One region of the Paenibacillus mucilaginosus 3016 genome, then DNA from elsewhere that is predicted to be linked to it. Evidence: a T-box and tRNA genes for the amino acid it is inferred to sense, from the RefSeq annotation. Region 1 holds a T-box; the other holds one or more tRNA genes.
The links. A T-box is a leader RNA that pairs with one kind of tRNA and senses whether it is charged. The one in region 1 lies ahead of hisS (histidine--tRNA ligase), so its partner is inferred to be a tRNA-His.

Region 1 (6,711 bases):
GATCCGGATGCGCAGGCTTTCCTTGCCGGGCCAGCGCTTCAGCGGACCGTGCGCCCCCTGGGGGAACAGCTTGCCGAGCCCTTCGGGCAGCTCCTCGTCCGGGGAGATCGCCTGCCCGGCTGCACCGGACGGCTTCGGCGCCTGTTCCTTGCTCTCCCTCAGGAGCTCCATCATCGCCAGGAACAGCCGGGCCTGCTTCTCCTTCTCCCGGAGCATGAAGCGGTGATTGCGGATCGTCGAAGCGCTGCCGCCCCCCACCTTCTTGACGATCTCCGCATCGCTGTGGCCCTCGTGGAACAAGAGCAGCAGGCTGCGCTGCAGATCCGAGAGGCCGGTCCACTTCTTGTCGAGACTGCTCAAATAATGCATCATGGAGCCATGCGCCGATGCAATGTGCTCCTTCATCCACCGGCCTGCGTCGAGGTACAGACCCGGACGCTCCTCCCCGGCAGGGTAGATGATGCCCTGCTCGGATTGGGCACTGCAGGCAAGGCAGCGGTAGACTCCGCTGTCCGGCTCGAACCGGTAGCCTTTCTTCAATTCCTCCTGCGATGCGGACCACAGGAGTTCGGACGGCTGGTGCTCCTTCATACGGGACCCTCTCCTTCAACCTTATCATATATAGACATAGTATGTTTTTGTTTGGTTAATGTCAAACATATTTACCCCATATCCCCATGCCTTTATCAAATAAATTTAATTCTGCGAAATCGTCCCGCCTGTATCACTCGGGTGGCCGGCATGGTATAATAACGTTACTTTTCTGCTGCGCAAACGCATACAAAATACAGGAGAACTGATCCCATGGCGCGTTTATTCCGGTGGGCTGCAGCCGCCGCCACCCTCCTCCTAGTGCTGACCTTCAGCGCGTCCGAATACAGCAAGCCGGGCGATCCGGGGCCTCCCCCCGATCTCAGCGAACCGATAGCCCTCACCCCCGAGGAGCTCAGGCAGCCGCCCAATATTATCATCGTGCTGAGTGAAGCGTTCTGGGACCCGACCCAGCTGCCCGGACTTCAGTTCAGCCGGGATCCGATCCCGTTTTTCCACTCCCTGCAGAATAGCTTTCCGCACGGAACGATGCTCTCCCCCATGTTCGGGGGCGGCACGGCCAATGTGGAGCTCGAAGTGCTGACCGGCCTCTCTTACCGTTTCTTTCCGCCGGACTCCGTTGTGTACGAGCAGTATATCAAGCAGCCCACGCCGTCGCTGGCCACCATTTTGTCGGCTCAAGGCTACAAGGCGACCGCGATCGCGCCGTTCCACCAGTGGTTCTTCACCTCGACCGATGTCTACCGGTACTTGGGCTTCTCCCGGTTCATCCCCCTGGAGTTCTTCAACCCCGACGAATTCGTGGGGCCGTATATGGGGGATGCCGCGGTCGCCCGTCGGATCACAGAGGAGAGCGAACGAAGCCACGGTCCGGACTTTATTTTCGCCAACACGATGGAGAACCATTATCACTATTACCCGGGCAAATTCAAGCGTAATACGATCGACGTCAAGGGTGACGGCGTATCGGCCGAGACGATCGGGCTGACCGAGACGCTCGCACAGGGCATGTCCGGTGCAGACCGCATGCTGCAGAGCCTCGTCAGCCACTACAGCACGGTAAGGGAACCGACGATCATCGTGTTCTTCGGCGACCACCTGCCCTCCCTTGAGAAGTACAACGCCTACGTGGATACCGGGTACATCTCCGGAACCGACGATCCCGATTTCCTGGAGAAAATGTACCATGTTCCGCTGGTGATCTGGAACAATTACCTGCCCCGGGGAGAGGCGGAGAAGCTGCATATGAGCCCCTCCTTCCTCGGTCCCCATGTGCTGAAGATGGCCGGCCGGGAAGGCAGCGACTATACGGACTACCTGGGCGAGCTCTCGAAGAAGCTCCCTGTCCTCCCGCCTGCGGAGCACTATGCCCGGTACGGGATCGACCCGGCCCTGGCGGGAGAATACGCCCGCAGGCAGGCCGAGCAGTTCGCCGAGGCCCAGCGCCTCGCCCCCCAGCGCAGCGAAGGAACCTTCGAGCTGGGGTACGGCCAACCGCGCCTGCAGGATATCACCACCGGGGGCGGCTCCCGCAGCGAACGGCACGGCCCCCTGCAGCTGACCCTCGAAGGCGGCCGCTTCGGACTCGGCTGCACGGTCTTCGTCGACGGGCAGGCCGTGCCGACCACCTGGCGCAGCGAATCCACCCTGCAGGCTCTCGTTCCACGGGAGCTGATCGGCGGAACCGGTACGCTTGCCGTACAGATCAAAGTGCTCGATTCGAAGGAGAACGTGCTGGCCGTCTCGGAGACGCTCAGCTTCCCCGCCCAGAGACACTGAGTCGATGGGGGCTTTGAGATTACGCCGGAAGGACGGCTGCCGTTCCGGCACCCAGCCGCAGAAACGAGAGTTGACAACCGGAAGCTTCCCATTGTAGAATCCTTGGTAGATTGAGACAGAATGAACCAATTCATTCCAGTCTCTGCTGTTATTGTATAGCATGCAGGCGTTGACAGGGAGAGTAGGTCGCTTCCCCGTACGTGCAGAGAGCCGGTGGCTGGTGCGAACCGGACGTATGAAGAGACCGAAACACACCCTTGAGCCGTGTCCCGAACCCGCTCTGCGCAATCAGCGCGGCAGCCCAGTAGGCGGCACCGGAAACTTCCACCGTTATCAGCGGAAGAGGGGTTAGTTGTTGTGACCCCTGTCGAGAGATGCTGTGCTCCCCTTCTGCGGAAGACCGGGGTGCAGTGTAACATGGGTGGTACCGCGAGCCGAGCCTCGTCCCGTAAGGGATGGGGCTTTTTTGCGTTCTCCCGGCCCGCCGCCAGCCGTCAGCTGCTGTACGCCAATACTTATCACCAGGAGGGAAAAGGCACTGAAGACCAAAGAATGGATTCGCCCCCGCGGCACGGCAGACGTGCTGCCCGAAGAGAGCTTCCTGTGGCACCGGATGGAAAACGCTGCAAGAAAGGTGGCGCGGCTGCATCATGCCAAGGAAATCCGCACGCCCCTCCTGGAGTACGAGGAACTGTACAGCCGCAGCGTGGGTGATGCGACGGACATCGTGGAGAAGGAAATGTATACCTTAACGGACCGGGGCGGGCGGCAGCTGGCCCTGCGGCCGGAAGGAACCGCCGGCACAGCCCGGGCCATAATCCAGGGCCGGCTCTTCAGCGGCCCTCTGCCGCTGAAGCTCTACTATATCGGCCCGATGTTCCGCTATGAGCGGCCGGGTCAGGGGAGGCTGCGGCAGCACACGCAGTTCGGCGTGGAGGCGGTCGGCTCCGCCTCCCCCCTGGCCGATGCGGAGCTGATGGCCATGGCGCTGCGCTTCTACGAGGAGCTCGGCGTTACCGGGCTTACCGTCTCCGTCGGCAGCGTGGGCTGCGTGGACTGCCGGCGGGACTATGCCGCCAAGCTGCAGTCTTACCTGCGGCAGGATGCGGAAGCGCTCTGCACCGACTGCCTCCGGCGGCTCGAGCTGAACCCGCTGCGCACGCTCGACTGCAAGCAGCCCGGCTGCCGGAGCCGGCTCGGGCAGGCCCCGCAGCTCTCGGCGTCGCTCTGTCCCCCCTGCCGCAGCCACGCCGGCGGGGTCGACGCCGCCCTGGATTCGCTCGGCCTCCCGTATGAGCGCGACCCGCTGCTGGTGCGGGGCCTCGATTATTACACGGGAACCGTATTCGAGATCCAGCACGGCGGTTCGGCCGTCTCCGGGGGCGGGCGCTACAATGCGCTCTACGCGGAGCTCGGCGGTCCGCCCCTGCACGCCGCCGGCTTCGGCGTCGGCCTCGAGAGGACGCTGCTCCTCCTGCGGGACACCGGCGCCCTGCCGGATGCCGGCCCGCAGGGGCCCGATGTCTGGGTCGTGCCCCTCAGCGAAGCGGCGTGCCCGCGGGTGCTGCCTGTGCTGGATGCGCTGCGCCGCGCCGGCATGGCTGCCGATTCCCCGCTGGAGCCGGCCGGCTGGAAGGGAGCGCTGAAGACGGCCGTCCGGGCGGGGGCTTCCTACCTCCTCGTCCTCGGCGAGGAAGAGGACGAGGCCGGCATGGTTGAGGTCAAGGATCTCGCCACCGGGCTGCAGACAAGGATGCCCCTGGACGCCTTCCTGTACCGCTGCGGCCGGTAAGAAGGCGCGGGTCCTGGGACAGCGGGCTGCCGGCTTGCCGAGACTGCCGACCCGAACGCGGCATGACGAAGACCTCGCGCGCCCCCTTGACGGAGGCTCAACTTCACGGCTTAAGCATGCAGCATGCTGCATGACCCCGCGCACAGGCTCTATACCCCCTGACGGGAGTATGATCCCTGCCCGGCAGCGAAGCAAACGACAAACAAGCCCTTCCGGCCGTCGGCTCGGAAGGGCTTGCCAGTTGAAACCGAGGGCCGGAAGCAGCCCCTTGCCCGGGAGACCGGGCGGTGCCGCTTCGTGCCGAAGCCTGTCGACTCCTGCGCTTCCCCGGGAAATACCACGGTTCACGTACGGATACAAAAAATCGTGCAGTCTGCGCTACGCTAGCGGAAGCCGGCGGCGCCTTACTCTTCCCCGCGGTACCACAGCCGGCGCAGCTCCTCGCTCCTCTCGAGCAGCTCCTCGAGCCGTCCCGAGGCCTCGACGCGGCCGTCCTTCAGGACGAGAATCCGGTCCGCCCGGGCCAGGGCCGACCTGCGGTGCGAGACGACCAGGCAGGCGGCGCCGGAGCGCTGCTCCTCCAGCCGTTCCCACAGCCGGCTCTCCGTGTCGACGTCGAGAGCGCTGGAGAGATCGTCGAAGACGAGCAGCTCCGCCTCCCGCACGAACATTCGGGCGGCCGCCGTCCGCTGGGCCTGCCCGCCGGAGAGCTTCACACCCCGCGGGCCGATGACGGTCTCCATTCCCGCACCGAGCCGCTCAAGGTCCTCCTCCAGCACGGCCGCGTGTACGGCGCGGCCAACCCTGGCCGGGTCCGCCCGCATCCCGAGCAGGATGTTGTTCTGGAGCGTATCGCTGTAAAGCCGCGGGATCTGCGGGGTGTAAGCGCTGTGCGGCGGGATGAAGAACTCGGAAGGGTCCTCGACCCGCTTCCCGTTCCACCGGATCTCTCCCGCCTGCTTCGGCAGCAGACCGAGCAGCGTCCGCACGAGCGTCGTCTTGCCGGAGCCGACACGGCCGGTAATCACGACGAAGGCGCCGCGGCCAAGCTCGAAGTCGATGCCCTCGATCCCCCGCCCCGTCTCGGGATAGCGGTAGGTCAGGCCTGCGACGCTGAGCTGCTGCAGCCGGTCCTCGGGCCTGCGCTCCGCTTCCTGCGGCTCCGGCAGGTTCCCGCGAAGCAGCAGCGGATGATGCTCCGTCAGCCGCTCGGCCGGGGCACCCTGCAGCAGGCTCTGCAGCCGCTCCTGCGCAACGGTGCTCTGCTTGAAGTAGGTCATGAACTTGCCGAAATTCTGGATAAACTGCGTCACGAAATTCAAATAGTAAACAAACAAGGCAAAATCGCCCACAGTGAACGTGCCGGTCCGCATGGAATCCGCTGCAAGGATCAGGATCAGCCCTGTGCCGAAGTTCACTGCATTGCTGAAGATCGACTCGAGCGACGTGCTCAGCAGCCGGTCCTTCAGCATCGCTTCCCTGCGCTGCTCCCCCAGCTCCTTGAACCGGCGGATCACCCGGTCTTCGGCGCCGGCCACCTGGATGGACTGCACGGTGCTGAACATCTCCGAGATCGCCCCGGTCACCTGGCTGGTCGCCTCTCGGCTGGCGGCCCGGTACTTCTGGAGCATCGCCGTGGACAGCTGGGCGACGGTCACCACGAGGACAAGCGGCAGGAATACCCACAAGGTCATCTGAGCGTTGATCCCGATCAGGATGTAGCAGGAGACCGCCGCGAACAGCGTCATGCCGAACGCGTCCACCGACCAGCTCACCGTCTCCTCCACCTGCTCGACATCGTCCCGGAACGAGGAGATCGCCTCACCCGGGGAGGTCGGGATCGCACGGGCCCCCGGTTCCTTCAGCACGTGGCTGAGCAGGTTGCGGCGGAGCAGGCCGCCGATCCGGAAGCGGAACTGGACATCGGTCATGAACCCGAAAATAATGAGCACCACACGCCCGAGCGCCGCCGCGACAAGCAGCACGATAATCATGCCCAGGCCCAGCTCATACGGCGAGCTGCCGGACAGCATGTCGAAGAACGCTTTGGTGAGCAGTCCCGGCACGATCGGCGCCAGGTAGATCAGGGTCCAAGCCAGCGCGTTCAGGAAATAGAGCCCGAGCCGGTAGCGGGTCAGCCGCCACAAGAAGGTAAAGGTCGTCATACCAGCATCTCCTCCATTCCCACCTGCAGCATCCGGGCGTAGCGGGAGCCCGGGTCACGCCGCAGCGTCTCCCGTTCCCCCTCCTCGATGATCCGGCCCTCCTGCAGAATCAGGATGCGGTCGGCCCTCTCGATGGTGGCCAGCCGGTGGGCAATGATAATACAGGTGCGCCCGACGAGCAGCCGGTTCATCGCCCGTTCGATCCGCTGCTCGGTTGCCGGGTCCAGCCGGGAAGAGGCTTCATCGAGAATGACGAGCCCCGGATCGGCGAGGAACACCCGGGCGAAGGACAGCAGCTGGGCTTCGCCTGCGGACAATCCCCCGCCTCCGGATTCCAGCTGGGTATCCAGCCCCTGCGGCAGCGACTCCAGCCAGCCGTGGAGGCCGAGCTCCCTCAGGACCCCCGACACCCGCTCATCGCCG
Region 2 (6,711 bases), 1.7 Mb from region 1:
TTAAGCTATTAAGAGCACACGGAGGATGCCTAGGCACCAGGAGCCGAAGAAGGACGTGGCGAACAACGATAATGCCTCGGGGAGCCGTAAGCAGGCTTTGATCCGGGGATGTCCGAATGGGGAAACCCACATGTGGTAATTCGCATGTACCATGCAGTGAATACATAGCTGCATTGGAGGCATACGAGGGGAACTGAAACATCTAAGTACCCTCAGGAAAAGAAAACAATAGTGATTCCGTCAGTAGCGGCGAGCGAAAGCGGAACAGCCCAAACCAAGGAGCTTGCTCCTTGGGGTTGTAGGACGTCAATGTGGGTTAAGCAGAGTAGGCGAACAGGTCTGGAAAGGCCGGCCAGAGTGGGTAAAAGCCCCGTAACTGAAATTCTGCGAACACCCTAGACGGATCCTGAGTACCGCGAGACACGTGAAACCTCGTGGGAAACCGGCAGGACCATCTGCCAAGGCTAAATACTCCCTGGTGACCGATAGTGAAGCAGTACCGTGAGGGAAAGGTGAAAAGAACCGCGGGAGCGGAGTGAAAAAGAACCTGAAACCGTGTGCTTACAAGAAGTCAGAGCCCGTTAATGGGTGATGGCGTGCCTTTTGTAGAATGAACCGGCGAGTTACGTTCCCGTGCGAGGTTAAGGTGAGAAGCCGCAGCCGCAGCGAAAGCGAGTCTGAATAGGGCGACATAGTACGTGGACGTAGACCCGAAACCGTGTGATCTACCCCTGTCCAGGGTGAAGGTGCGGTAACACGCACTGGAGGCCCGAACCCACGAATGTTGAAAAATTCGGGGATGAGGTGGGGGTAGCGGAGAAATTCCAATCGAACTCGGAGATAGCTGGTTCTCCCCGAAATAGCTTTAGGGCTAGCCTCGGGTTAGCGTTGCGGAGGTAAAGCACTGATTGGGTGCGGGGCCCGCCAAGGGTTACCAAGTCCAGTCAAACTCTGAATGCCGCAAACGTGATGCCCGGGAGTCAGACAGTGAGTGCTAAGATCCATTGTCAAGAGGGAAACAGCCCAGATCATCAGCTAAGGTCCCCAAGTGTGTGTTAAGTGGGAAAGGATGTGGAGTTGCACAGACAACCAGGATGTTGGCTTAGAAGCAGCCACCATTGAAAGAGTGCGTAATAGCTCACTGGTCGAGTGACTCTGCGCCGAAAATGTAACGGGGCTAAACACACCACCGAAGCTATGAGTCCAAGGTGCAAACTTGTTTGCACCCGGGCAGTAGGGGAGCGTTGTATGCGGGTTGAAGGTTGATCGTGAGGACAGCTGGACTGCATACAAGTGAGAATGCCGGTATGAGTAACGAAAAGATCAGTGAGAATCTGATCCGCCGAAAGCCTAAGGGTTCCTGAGGAAGGCTCGTCCGCTCAGGGTAAGTCGGGACCTAAGGCGAGGCCGAAAGGCGTAGTCGAAGGACAACAGGTTGAAATTCCTGTACCACCGTGAACCGTTATGAGCAATGGGGTGACGCAGAAGGATAGTGACGCGAGCTGATGGATGCTCGTCCAAGCAGTAAGGCTGATGTGTAGGCAAATCCGCACATCGTAAGGCTAAGCTGTGATGGGGAGGGAAATTTAAGTACCGAAGGTCATGAGTTCAGGCTGCCAAGAAAAGCCTCTAGCCAGGGAGAAGGTGCCCGTACCGCAAACCGACACAGGTAGGCGAGCAGAGCATGCTAAGGCGCGCGGAAGAACTCTCGTTAAGGAACTCGGCAAAATGACCCCGTAACTTCGGGAGAAGGGGTGCCTCGGTAGGGTGAATAGCCCGAGGGGGCCGCAGTGAAAAGGCCCAAGCGACTGTTTAGCAAAAACACAGGTCTGTGCGAAGCCGCAAGGCGAAGTATACGGGCTGACGCCTGCCCGGTGCTGGAAGGTTAAGGGGAGCGGTTAGGAGCAATCCGAAGCTGTGAACCGAAGCCCCAGTAAACGGCGGCCGTAACTATAACGGTCCTAAGGTAGCGAAATTCCTTGTCAGGTAAATTCTGACCCGCACGAATGGCGTAACGACTTGGGCGCTGTCTCGACGAGAGATCCGGTGAAATTTTAATACCTGTGAAGATGCAGGTTACCCGCGACAAGACGGAAAGACCCCATGGAGCTTTACTGCAGCTTGATATTGGACTTTGGTACGATCTGTACAGGATAGGTGGGAGCCTGAGAAGCCTGAGCGCCAGCTTGGGTGGAGGCGCCGTTGGGATACCACCCTGATCGTATCGGAGTTCTAACCTGGTACCGTGATCCGGTACGGGGACAGTGTCAGGTGGGCAGTTTGACTGGGGCGGTCGCCTCCTAAAGCGTAACGGAGGCGCCCCAAGGTTCCCTCAGAATGGTTGGAAATCATTCGAAGAGTGCAAAGGCATAAGGGAGCTTGACTGCGAGACAAACAGGTCGAGCAGGGACGAAAGTCGGGCTTAGTGATCCGGTGGTACCGAATGGAAGGGCCATCGCTCAACGGATAAAAGCTACCCTGGGGATAACAGGCTTATCTCCCCCAAGAGTCCACATCGACGGGGAGGTTTGGCACCTCGATGTCGGCTCATCGCATCCTGGGGCTGAAGTAGGTCCCAAGGGTTGGGCTGTTCGCCCATTAAAGCGGTACGCGAGCTGGGTTCAGAACGTCGTGAGACAGTTCGGTCCCTATCTGTCGCGGGCGCAGGAAATTTGAGAGGAGCTGTCCTTAGTACGAGAGGACCGGGATGGACGTACCGCTGGTGTACCAGTTGTTCCGCCAGGAGCACGGCTGGATAGCCAAGTACGGACGGGATAAGCGCTGAAAGCATCTAAGCGTGAAGCCCCCCTCAAGATGAGATTTCCCAGTATGTAAGACCCCTTGTAGACGACGAGGTTGATAGGTTCGGGGTGGAAGCGCGGCAACGCGTGGAGCTGACGAATACTAATCGGTCGAGGGCTTATCCACAAGCTTCTGCAAGGAAGCGGTGGCAGTAATATAGATGTTAGGTTTTCAGCTAGCAGTTTCGTTTCCAGTTTTCAAGGTACAAGCCTTGAACAACCGTTTGGTGATGATGGCGGAAGGGAACCACGCGTACCCATCCCGAACACGAACGTTAAGCCTTCCAGCGTCGATGGTACTTGGACCGCAGGGTCCTGGGAGAGTAGAACGTCGCCAAGCGGTCCCGTTTAAGTGGGGAAAAGGTATCAATGAGACTTCATAAGGGCCCTTAGCTCAGCTGGTTAGAGCGCACCCCTGATAAGGGTGAGGTCGGTGGTTCGAGTCCACTAGGGCCCACCATATAACTTTATAATCGCATGGGGCCATAGCTCAGCTGGGAGAGCGCCTGCCTTGCAAGCAGGAGGTCAGCGGTTCGATCCCGCTTGGCTCCACCATGATCTTTATCTAGTATGGCCCGTTGGTCAAGGGGTTAAGACACCTCCCTTTCACGGAGGTAACAGGGGTTCGAATCCCCTACGGGTCAGTTCCCATGGAGGCTTAGCTCAGCTGGGAGAGCATCTGCCTTACAAGCAGAGGGTCGGCGGTTCGATCCCGTCAGCCTCCACCACTTATGCCGCTGTAGCTCAATTGGTAGAGCAACTGACTTGTAATCAGTAGGTTGGGGGTTCAAGTCCTCTCGGCGGCACCATAGTTTTTTCGGAGGCTTAGTGAAGTGGCTAAACACGGCAGACTGTAAATCTGCTCTCATCGAGTTCGGTGGTTCGAATCCATCAGCCTCCACCACTTTCTTTTCTGTAGTATTCCCTGATAGCTCAGTTGGTAGAGCACTCGACTGTTAATCGAGTTGTCACAGGTTCGAGTCCTGTTCGGGGAGCCATTATGGAGGCTTAGCTCAGCTGGGAGAGCATCTGCCTTACAAGCAGAGGGTCGGCGGTTCGATCCCGTCAGCCTCCACCATAAATAGTTCTTTATCACTGACGCGGGGTGGAGCAGCCCGGTAGCTCGTCGGGCTCATAACCCGAAGGCCGCAGGTTCAAATCCTGCCCCCGCAACCAATTTCTTTGTGTGGAGCCGTGGTGTAGAGGCCTAACATGCCTGCCTGTCACGCAGGAGACCGCGGGTTCGAATCCCGTCGGCTCCGCCATTCTTCTTTTACATCGGTTCGGTTTTAATTTTTGGCGGTCGTGGCGAAGTGGTTAACGCACCGGTTTGTGGATCCGGCATTCGAGGGTTCAATTCCCTTCGACCGCCCCATTTTTTAACCTATTGGGGATTAGCCAAGCGGTAAGGCAACGGACTTTGACTCCGTCATGCCTAGGTTCGAATCCTAGATCCCCAGCCATTTGGTATGAGCCATTAGCTCAGTCGGTAGAGCACCTGACTTTTAATCAGGGTGTCGTAGGTTCGAGTCCTACATGGCTCACTTTTTTAACTTTATATGCGGTTGTGGTGGAATGGCAGACACGCTATCTTGAGGGGGTAGTGGGCGTAAGCTCGTGGAGGTTCGAGTCCTCTCAACCGCACCATCTAATTTTATATGCGGTCGTGGCGGAATTGGCAGACGCGCTAGATTCAGGTTCTAGTGGTGTAACAGCCGTGGAGGTTCGAGTCCTCTCGACCGCACCATCTTTGCGGAAGTGGCTCAGCGGTAGAGCATCGCCTTGCCAAGGCGAGGGTCGCGGGTTCGATTCCCGTCTTCCGCTCCATTTTTACTTAATAAGGCGCCATAGCCAAGTGGTAAGGCAGAGCTCTGCAAAAGCTTTATCCCCAGTTCGAATCTGGGTGGTGCCTTAGCCTTTATGTTCCCTTAGCTCAGCTGGATAGAGCGTTTGACTACGAATCAAAAGGTCGGGAGTTCGAATCTCTCAGGGAACGCTTGACGGGATGTAGCTCAGCTTGGTAGAGCACCTGGTTTGGGACCAGGGGGTCGCATGTTCAAATCGTGTCATCCCGATAATGAAGTACAAGAAAGAGTCCATGCGAATGGGCTCTTTTTGTTTTACACTCCCTCTTGGCCCAAAGGGATGGGTGAACCAATGGCCGGCGCCTATGCTTATGAATGACAACAAAGAAATGGCTCGGGATAAGCCGCGGTGTGTACCATGAAGGACAGCGGCGCAGTATGGCCGCTGAATACGGGTGGTCCAGCATCGCCATGCGGCTTTACGCGCTCTGGGAGATGTGCGCGTTGGTGAAATGGCAGCATGCGAATGGGGGGAAGGGCTGGGAGGAGTCAAACCTGCTGCGGCATGTCCATGAATTTTTTTTCCAGTATCCGACGATTTTGGAGTATTTTCGAATACAGGCTTTGTTCGGCAAATAGAATATGATATTTTAATAGTAATAGGATAATAGGTGATGAGACAGCAGCGTCTGTCAGTATAATTGACGCAGGGTGGAGGCAGTATGGCGGAATTTGACAAGGAACTGCAAGTGATCAAAAGCAGCAGGGATGAGATCATTACACGCTGGTATTCGCTGTTGACTGAAGCATTCCCCGATTTTTACGGTTCAGAGGAGCTGCGGAGACAGGCGGAATATTATTTCGACTTTACGGTCGATCTTCACATTCCTGTCGAAACGCATGAGTTGAACGAGAGAGTGCCTCTATGGTCGCGTAACCTGGTTGACCGGGGGCTGCCGCTGCATCACATCTTCCGAAGCACTGCCTATTGGAGGGCGGCCGTGTTCGATGTGCTGGAGAGCAAGGTGGAGCCGGAAATTCCTAATCCTATTCCGTTCCTGGCTGTTATCATCAGGCGGATTGAGTATATTCAAGAAATGGTGTGCTCCCATTACATAGAACGGACCAGTTCCAGGCTAAAGGACAAGGAACGCGCACTGACCCAGCTCCATGACGACAGGCTCAGCCTGATCGGGAAGATGGCGGCAAGCATGGCGCATGAGATCCGTAACCCGCTCACCTCCATCAAAGGCTTCTTGAAGCTCATTCGGGAAAGCTTGTCCGCCCAGGAAAGCTCAGATAAAACAATTCGATATTTAAGTGTAGTGGAAAACGAATTTGAGAACATTAATATGCAGATCACCGGGTTCCTCAGCTTTTCCAAGAAGCGCGTCATTGAGGAGCCGGTCATCCGGCTTACGGCCAAGCAGCTGCTGGATTCGGTCATTTCCCTGCTTAACCCGAGATTCCTAAGCGAAAACGTCAACCTCGTCATCGACCTGGAGGACGATGCCGATCTGTACATACAAAAGGTAGCGGTTCAGCAGGTTCTCTCGAATGTCATTAACAATGGTCTAGATGCCATGGAAGAAGTCAAGTATGAGAAGGAGATGCATATCTGCGGCTACAGCAGACCCGGCTGCTATATTCTTGAAATCGCCAATAACGGGCCGGAGGTAAATCCCCGCATCCTGGACGAGCTCTTCGAACCCTTCGTGACGGATAAGGAGGAGGGCACCGGACTCGGCCTTGCCGTATGCAAAACCATCATGCAGAAGAACGGCGGGGAAATCGGCTGTGTCACCGGACCGAAGCGGACTACCTTCCTTCTCACTTTCCGTACGCACAGTGTGGAAGGCTGAGTCTTGCGGCCGGTCCGGCGGAAGCAGTCGGCCTGTTCCTACATCCCGGACGGTCCGGTAGAAGGAGATGCTGCAAGGAAGGGGAAAGGGACGCGCTAAGTCTACGCTCTTCCTTTGGTGAGGATGCAGGGCACGCCTTTGCCGATCATTCCGGGCTGGGACATCTTCTCAAGATACCGCAAACCTCGTTCACACTTGCGGCAACGCGCGCACACATCAGAGGTGACCACCTTCATCATGAAC

Region 2: it encodes a tRNA-His, which carries the amino acid that the T-box ahead of hisS (histidine--tRNA ligase) is inferred to sense. The anticodon was not compared.

Annotation. Positions count from the first base shown of each region.
Region 1 is NC_016935.1:3,264,821-3,271,531, reverse strand. Features, by position in the region: gene PM3016_RS14015 (DUF2087 domain-containing protein) at 1-591, opposite strand, end outside; gene PM3016_RS14010 (LTA synthase family protein) at 805-2,331, shown strand; T-box leader at 2,492-2,783, shown strand; gene hisS (histidine--tRNA ligase) at 2,798-4,123, shown strand; gene PM3016_RS14000 (ABC transporter ATP-binding protein) at 4,528-6,288, opposite strand; gene PM3016_RS13995 (ABC transporter ATP-binding protein) at 6,285-6,711, opposite strand, start outside.
Region 2 is NC_016935.1:1,597,001-1,603,711, forward strand. Features, by position in the region: rRNA gene PM3016_RS07100 (23S ribosomal RNA) at 1-2,928, shown strand, start outside; rRNA gene rrf (5S ribosomal RNA) at 3,025-3,141, shown strand; tRNA gene PM3016_RS07110 (tRNA-Ile) at 3,185-3,261, shown strand; tRNA gene PM3016_RS07115 (tRNA-Ala) at 3,281-3,356, shown strand; tRNA gene PM3016_RS07120 (tRNA-Glu) at 3,374-3,445, shown strand; tRNA gene PM3016_RS07125 (tRNA-Val) at 3,454-3,529, shown strand; tRNA gene PM3016_RS07130 (tRNA-Thr) at 3,535-3,610, shown strand; tRNA gene PM3016_RS07135 (tRNA-Tyr) at 3,621-3,705, shown strand; tRNA gene PM3016_RS07140 (tRNA-Asn) at 3,724-3,799, shown strand; tRNA gene PM3016_RS07145 (tRNA-Val) at 3,804-3,879, shown strand; tRNA gene PM3016_RS07150 (tRNA-Met) at 3,901-3,977, shown strand; tRNA gene PM3016_RS07155 (tRNA-Asp) at 3,990-4,066, shown strand; tRNA gene PM3016_RS07160 (tRNA-His) at 4,101-4,176, shown strand; tRNA gene PM3016_RS07165 (tRNA-Gln) at 4,190-4,264, shown strand; tRNA gene PM3016_RS07170 (tRNA-Lys) at 4,273-4,345, shown strand; tRNA gene PM3016_RS07175 (tRNA-Leu) at 4,363-4,448, shown strand; tRNA gene PM3016_RS07180 (tRNA-Leu) at 4,462-4,548, shown strand; tRNA gene PM3016_RS07185 (tRNA-Gly) at 4,554-4,628, shown strand; tRNA gene PM3016_RS07190 (tRNA-Cys) at 4,643-4,713, shown strand; tRNA gene PM3016_RS07195 (tRNA-Arg) at 4,724-4,797, shown strand; tRNA gene PM3016_RS07200 (tRNA-Pro) at 4,803-4,876, shown strand; gene PM3016_RS07210 (sensor histidine kinase) at 5,329-6,468, shown strand; gene PM3016_RS07215 (hypothetical protein) at 6,570-6,711, opposite strand, start outside.